DNA from 2 places in the Streptomyces sp. NPDC048434 genome. Region 1 is predicted to be linked to the other one. Evidence: riboswitches for the same ligand, from Rfam matches in the RefSeq annotation. Region 1 holds a riboswitch; the other holds the start of a gene.
The links. A riboswitch is a leader RNA that binds a small molecule or an ion and turns the genes downstream of it on or off. The one in region 1 is predicted to bind cyclic di-AMP.

Region 1 (3,636 bases):
ACATCAAGATCGGCATCAAGATGGCCGTTCTGGTGGTCATCCTGGCGCTGGTCTACGTCAAGCGGGACGAGGAGACGGTCGCCAAGCCGCTCTTCGGCGCGGTCGGTGCGCTGACGGTGGCCAACATCTTCATCGCCGTGCTCTGGACCTGAGCGGAGCGGCGGTCCGCCCGGGAACAGGGCTCCACGGGCCGGGTAGAAGGCTCCCCCGTGGGCCGGGAAGGCCCCCTCCACGGCACACCGCGCGGTCATCGCACTCCGAATCCGGAGGCGACGGCCGCGCGGTGGCGTGTGGGGGTGGCCGTGGGGGGTGGTCCGGGGGAGCGCGGCCGGGTCTCAGCCTGGGCGGACGCTCCCGTAGATCGGCATGTAGTAGATGGACTCTTCGCGGACGTTGGCGCCCGGGTGCGGCGCGTGGATCATCTTGCCGCCGCCTATGTACATGCCCACGTGGCTGATGTCGTCGTAGAAGAAGACCAGGTCACCGGGCTTGAGGTCCTTGGTGGCGATTCGCTGGCCGACCTTGACCTGGTCCCAGGTGGTCCGCGGCAGACTGACACCGGCGGCCTTCCACGCGGCCTGCGTCAGGCCCGAGCAGTCGTAGGAGCTGGGGCCGGTCGCGCCCCAGACGTACGGCTTGCCCATCTGGGAGCGGGCGAAGGCGAGCGCCTTGTCGGCCTTGGCGGAGGTGGAACCGCCGGTCGAGCCGCCGTCGTCCGCACCGCCGCCGGTCTGTCCGCCGGCCGAGCCGCCGCCGTCGTGCTGCCGCTGGCGCTCGCGCTCCTGCTGCTTGCGCGCCTCCTCCTCGGCCTTGCGCTTGGCCGCCGCCTCCTTCCGGCGCTCCAGCTCCGCGAGCCGCGCCTTCTCCTGGGCGGTCAGCCGGGAGAGCAGCTGCCGGGCCTCGGCCAGCTTTTGCTGCACGGACCGCTTGGACTCCTTGAGGGAGGTCTGCGACGTCTGCAGCCGCTCCAGACTGCGGGTCGCCTCGGCGCGCTGCCGGGCGGCCGCCGCCTGCTCCTCCTGGTAGTCGGTGACGGCCTGCTTCTGCCGGCCGGTGAGCCGCTCCATGAGGTGACTGCGGTCGACGAACTGCTGCGGATCCTTGGCGAGTATCAGCTGCGCCGTCGGGTTCATGCCGCCGGTGCGGTACTGCGCCGAGGCGAAGGTCCCCAACTGGCGCCGGGACTCGTTCATCTTCTCGGCACGCTTGGCGGCGGCGTCGAGCAGGCCGTCCACGGTGTGGCGCTGTGTGTCGGCGTGCTCCTTGGCGGCGTTGTACTTCTGGGTGGCCACCTCGGCCTGGCGGTAGAGGCCGTCGACCTTCTGCTTGACCTCTTCGACGGTCGGCTTGGGCGCCCTGGGGGCCGCGTCGGCGGACTGCGAGAGCAGTGTGGCCGAGGCGAGGGCGGCAGTGGTGAGCCCGACGGCCGTACGTCGGCCTCCGGGTGAGGCGAGAATGCTGGTGCGCGGCTTGCGATGCGACGCCAAGGCCGGCGACTCCTTCCGTGGACCGCCTACCGGGTTAGCTGTCGGGTTCGGGCGGTGTCGCTGACGGAAGGCTTGCCCTACGGTCCGGACGTCCGCTGGCGACGGCTGTCCGGATCGATTCACCCCGGTGGTGCTGGTGGGTCCCCGGCTCCGGGTGCCTGAGGGCAGGGCCGGACTCGGCGTGGGCGGCCCGTGCGGACGCTGTCGTCCACGGGGAGGCGGGCTGCCTGAGCGAGGACGTTAGCCAACTCGTGTGGCTCCTGTGAAGGCTGATGTTCGATATGCCCGAAACCTTTTCGTGACCTGAACGCGATGCGGGGGTTGTTGTGGCAGATGTCGGATTCGGGTAGACGAGCCGCCGACCGATCTGTGACGGTCCCGGCCACCTGACCTGCCGCGGTGCCACGCCTCGCCCCGCAAGCGGCAGACAATGGGCTACTCCGCGGCGGACTGTCAGTGCGGCGGCCTAGACTCGGTGGGCGATGAGCAGCCTCTTTGACGACAGTTTCCTGGCGGACCTCGGCCACAAGGGCGAGGAGCACCCGCCGCCTCCCGAGGACGAGCACGGTCCGGCCCCGGAGGAGATCCCCGCCGACCTCTTCGGCGGGAAGTTCGACGCGCCCCCGCCCAGAGAGGCGTACTACCGCGACGGCGCCGCCCGTCCCGCCCTCGATCCGGCGACGCTGCTGGAGGGGCTCAACGACGAGCAGAAGGCCGCCGTGGTGCACACCGGCGGCCCGCTGCTGATCGTCGCCGGCGCCGGCTCCGGCAAGACCCGGGTGCTCACCCACCGCATCGCGCATCTGCTCGCCGAGCGCCATGTCCACCCCGGCCAGATCCTCGCGATCACGTTCACGAACAAGGCCGCCGGCGAGATGAGGGAGCGCGTCGAGGAGCTCGTCGGCCCGCGGGCCAACGCCATGTGGGTCTCCACCTTCCACAGCGCCTGCGTACGCATACTGCGCCGCGAGTCCAAGAAGCTGGGCTTCACATCCTCCTTCTCGATCTACGACGCCGCCGACTCCAAGCGCCTGATGGCCCTGGTCTGCCGCGATCTGGACCTGGACCCCAAGCGCTACCCGCCCAAGTCCTTCAGCGCGAAGATCTCCAACCTCAAGAACGAGCTCATCGACGAGGAGACCTTCGCCGGGACGGCGGCCGACGGTTTCGAGAAGACCCTGGCCGAGGCGTACGCGATGTACCAGGCGCGGCTGCGCGAGGCCAACGCCCTGGACTTCGACGACATCATCATGACGACGGTCAATCTGCTCCAGGCCTTCCCGGATGTCGCCGAGCACTACCGCCGCCGCTTCCGCCATGTCCTCGTCGACGAGTACCAGGACACCAACCACGCCCAGTACACCCTGGTCCGCGAGCTGGTCGGCCCCGCCGTATCCGCCGCCGAGCTGTGCGTCGTCGGTGACGCCGACCAGTCGATCTACGCCTTCCGCGGTGCCACGATCCGCAACATCCTCCAGTTCGAGGAGGACTATCCGGACGCGACGACGATCCTGCTGGAGCAGAACTACCGCTCTTCGCAGACGATCCTCTCCGCCGCCAACGCGGTCATCGAGCGCAACGAGAACCGCCGCCCCAAGAACCTGTGGACGGACGCCGGTGCCGGCCCCAAGATCACCGGCTATGTCGCCGACACCGAGCACGACGAGGCGCAGTTCGTCGCCGACGAGATCGACCGGCTCACGGACGCCGGAGACGCCAAGGCCGGCGAGGTCGCCGTCTTCTACCGCACCAACGCCCAGTCCCGTGTCTTCGAAGAGATCTTCATCCGGGTCGGGCTGCCCTACAAGGTCGTCGGCGGGGTGCGCTTCTACGAGCGCAAGGAGGTCCGCGACGTCCTCGCGTATCTGCGGGTGCTCGCCAACCCCGAGGACACCGTCCCGCTCCGCCGCATCCTGAACGTCCCCAAGCGCGGCATCGGCGACCGCGCCGAGGCGATGATCGACGCCCTGTCGCTGCGCGAGAAGATCACCTTCCCGCAGGCCCTGCGCCGCGTCGAGGAGGCGTACGGCATGGCGGCCCGCTCCGCCAACGCCGTCAAGCGCTTCAACGTCCTCATGGAGGAGCTGCGCACCATCGTAGAGTCCGGTGCCGGCCCCGCCACGATCCTGGAAGCGGTTCTGGAGCGTAC
Region 2 (3,636 bases), on a different contig from region 1:
GCTCTGGCGACACTGCTGACCCGGCTCCCGGACATCCGACTTGCCGCGGAACCGGACGATTTGCGCTGGCGCGGCGGGCTCATCATGCGCGGACTGCGGTCGCTGCCCGTGGAGTTCCCGCCCGAACGGCCCTGACCAGCAACAAGGTCAAAAGTGACAGAGAGTCAGCCGTGTGACCTTTACGTGATCTGCACTACACCGACTTGTGACTACCCGTGACCCCGGCTACCTTTCGACCGACGATCGACGGGCTTCACTCGATCGGCCGAAGCGGTGATGTGGGGGACCGGTGTAACGGTGTGCCTCGTGCGCGTCGGCCGGCCGGGTAACCGTCGAGCAGCTCGAAGAGCTCGTCGTACAACTCAACCGCCGCGCGAAAGGCATCCGCATGCGTTCCGGGAACGGCCGACACCGGCGCCCCCGTCAAGCACCGGCCATCTTTGTCACGGCGGGCGTGACCGGCGCCGGTATTGCCCTGCCACTGCTCGGCGCGAGCGGTGCTCACGCCGCCGACACCGCCACCTGGGACAAGGTCGCCCAGTGTGAGAGCGGCGGCGTCTGGAGCGCGGCTTCGGGCAACGGCTACTACGGCGGGCTGCAGCTCACCCAGGAGATGTGGGACGACTACGGCGGCGCGGCCTACGCCTCGCGCCCCGACCTCGCCAGCCGCTCCCAGCAGATCGCGGTGGCCGAATCGATCCTCGACCACCGCGGCCCGGAGAACTGGTCGAGCTGCGCGGTGAGCGCCGGTCTGACCAAGGACGGGCGCGCGCCGGAGGTCGACCCGGGCAGCACCGCCACCCCCTCGCCCGCCCCGTCGGACGCCGACGGCTCCTCGGACCCCTGGGACCCGTCCGATGCGTCCGGCACGCACGACGGCTCGGACTCCGCCGGCACGCACGACGAGCCCGGCGACGAGCAGTCCGATCCGGCGCCCTCACCCGATGCCCCGGACTCCGCCGGCTCCGGCGACGCGTCCACCGACCCGGAGCCGTCCGACTCGGCGACGCCGGGCAAGGGGGACGACGACCCGTCGCAGTCCGCCGACCCGTCCGACGACGGCAGCCGCACGGACACGACCGGCACGCCGCAGGAGAAGCCCGCGAAGGGCAAGCACCGCGGTGATTCGGGCGACGAGGGTGACGACGACGGCGGCAGGTCCTCCGGCCGGCATGCCTCACGCGGCGACGAGGCGCGCACCGGCCCGGCGGGCGACGGCGACTACACCGTGCGCCCGGGTGACACGCTGTCAGCCATCGCCTCGGCCCACCGGCTGCCCGGCGGCTGGCCCGCGCTCTACGACCACAACGAGGGCGTCGTCGGCTCCGACGCGGACCTGATCAAGCCGGGCCAACTGCTTGATCTCGGGCACACGGCGGGGTAATTCGCCGCCCTTCGCCCGCTTTTGGGAAAGTGAGACAAGGCTCTCGTTGACCGTGGTGAACCCCGGTTCGTCCCGCTCGGCAAACCGGGGTTCACCTGCGGGTATGTGACCCACCCGTGATCAAAAACGGCCAACTTGGTTCAGATGGTGGGGTTTGAACCCCAAGGGGATTACTGCTTAACGTCAGGACCGCTCGCCCAAAGCGGGCCCTTCGATCACACGCCGAATCCTGCCGGTGATCGGAGGCAGTTGACGCGCAAGCGCCGAAGGCAGGAGCGGGGGACCCAAGGTAAGTGCCGGCCCCACCCGTGAAAGCGGGTCAACCGGCTTGGGGTGAAGCCACGTGCGCCACGCGCACGAGGCCGGGCGATTCTCACAGCCCGAACCCGACAGCTCACCTCGTAGGCGTCGGTGAGGAAACGAACGAACCATGCTGATCATCAAGGGCAAGCACCGTCGTCCGTCCAAGGCCGTCCGCGTCGCCACCCTCGCCGGCATCGCCGGCGCTGCCGTGGCCGTCCCGCTGATGGGCGCCACCTCCGCCTCCGCCGCCTCCGTCGGCACCTGGGACAAGGTCGCCCAGTGCGAGTCCGGCGGCAACTGGTCGATCAACACCGGTAACGGCTACTACGGTGGCCTGCAGTTCTCCAACTCCAGCTGGGCCGCCGCCGGCGGCACCCAGTACGCGGCGCGCGCCGACCTGGCCAGCAAGTCCCAGCAGATCGCCGCCGCCGAGAAGCTCCTCGCCATCCAGGGCCCGGGCGCCTGGTCCTGCGCCGGTGCCGGCAACCTGACCGCCGGTGGCCCCGCCGCCGACGTCGACACCTCGGGCTCCGCGCAGACCAAGTCCGCGCCCCAGAAGGACGAGGGCTCCGCCAAGACCGAGGCCAAGAAGGCCCCGGCCGCTCCCGAGCAGCACGCCTCGCGCTCCACCGAGCGCAAGTCCATGGGCCACGGCAACTACACCGTCAAGGCGGGCGACACCCTCGCCAAGATCGCCAAGGCGCACGGTGCCGACTGGAAGTCCGTCTACAAGGCCAACAAGTCGGTCATCGGCGGCAACCCGAACCTGATCTTCCCGGGCCAGAAGCTCAACGTCTGAGTCCACCCCTCAGCGGGAATCCGGCGGGCTCGAGCGGCGGGCCCCCTTCCTCGGTGAGACCGCCCCGCCCGGCGCGCCCTTCCCCCCAGCGCGCCGCGGCGGGGCTTCTCGTTGCCCGGCCGCGCCCGGGTCGCACCCATAGCGGCCGCACACGGTAACCGGTTCCGTTCCGCGTTTCTCCCGTTCGGCGAACAATGCGCCCAAACATCCCGTGAACTGGGCTTTTGGGGAGCTTTCCGGGTCTTTCCATCCCACAGAGCGGGCCAAGGGCAAGCGGACGTGCCCGGGGCCGTTAGGCTCGTGCTGCAGACTCCAGACACCCACGAAGGAGACAACGTGCCGTCCATCGACGTCGTCGTAGCCCGCGAAATTCTCGACTCGCGAGGTAATCCCACGGTCGAGGTCGAGGTCGGCCTCGACGACGGCAGCACGGGCCGTGCCGCCGTGCCGTCCGGCGCCTCGACCGGCGCCTTCGAGGCCATCGAGCTTCGCGACGGCGACCCGAACCGCTACCTCGGCAAGGGTGTGGAGAAGGCCGTCCTGGCCGTCATCGAGCAGATCGGCCCGGAGCTCGTCGGCTACGACGCGACCGAGCAGCGGCTGATCGACCAGGCCATGTTCGACCTGGACGCCACCGACAACAAGGGCTCGCTCGGCGCCAACGCCATCCTCGGCGTCTCCCTCGCCGTCGCGCACGCCGCCTCCGAGGCCAGCGACCTCCCGCTGTTCCGCTACCTCGGTGGCCCGAACGCGCACGTCCTGCCCGTGCCGATGATGAACATCCTGAACGGCGGCTCGCACGCCGACTCCAATGTGGACATCCAGGAGTTCATGATCGCCCCGATCGGTGCGGAGTCCTTCTCCGAGGGGCTGCGCTGGGGCGCCGAGGTCTACCACACCCTCAAGAAGGTCCTGAAGGAGCGCGGTCTGTCCACGGGCCTCGGTGACGAGGGCGGCTTCGCCCCGAACCTGGGCTCCAACCGCGAGGCCCTCGACCTCATCCTCGAGGCCGTCAAGCAGGCCGGTTACGCCCCCGGCCAGGACATCGCGCTCGCGCTGGACGTCGCCGCCTCCGAGTTCTACAAGGACGGCAAGTACCAGTTCGAGGGCAAGGACCGCTCGGCCGCCGAGATGACCGAGTACTACGAGG

Region 2: it holds a riboswitch for cyclic di-AMP, as region 1 does, so the genes downstream of both, ACGFWI_RS25360 (transglycosylase family protein) here and ACGFWI_RS16050 (NlpC/P60 family protein) in region 1, are expected to answer to the same signal.

The regions. Positions count from the first base shown of each region.
Region 1 covers NZ_JBICXQ010000012.1:27,725-31,360, forward strand. Annotated here, with positions in the region: gene ACGFWI_RS16045 (hypothetical protein) at 1-152, shown strand, start outside; gene ACGFWI_RS16050 (NlpC/P60 family protein) at 336-1,487, opposite strand; cyclic di-AMP (ydaO/yuaA leader) riboswitch at 1,495-1,679, opposite strand; gene pcrA (DNA helicase PcrA) at 1,970-3,636, shown strand, end outside.
Region 2 covers NZ_JBICXQ010000022.1:137,167-140,802, reverse strand. Annotated here, with positions in the region: gene ACGFWI_RS25370 (cytochrome P450) at 1-135, shown strand, start outside; gene ACGFWI_RS25365 (transglycosylase family protein) at 389-1,384, shown strand; cyclic di-AMP (ydaO/yuaA leader) riboswitch at 1,595-1,807, shown strand; gene ACGFWI_RS25360 (transglycosylase family protein) at 1,815-2,486, shown strand; gene eno (phosphopyruvate hydratase) at 2,823-3,636, shown strand, end outside.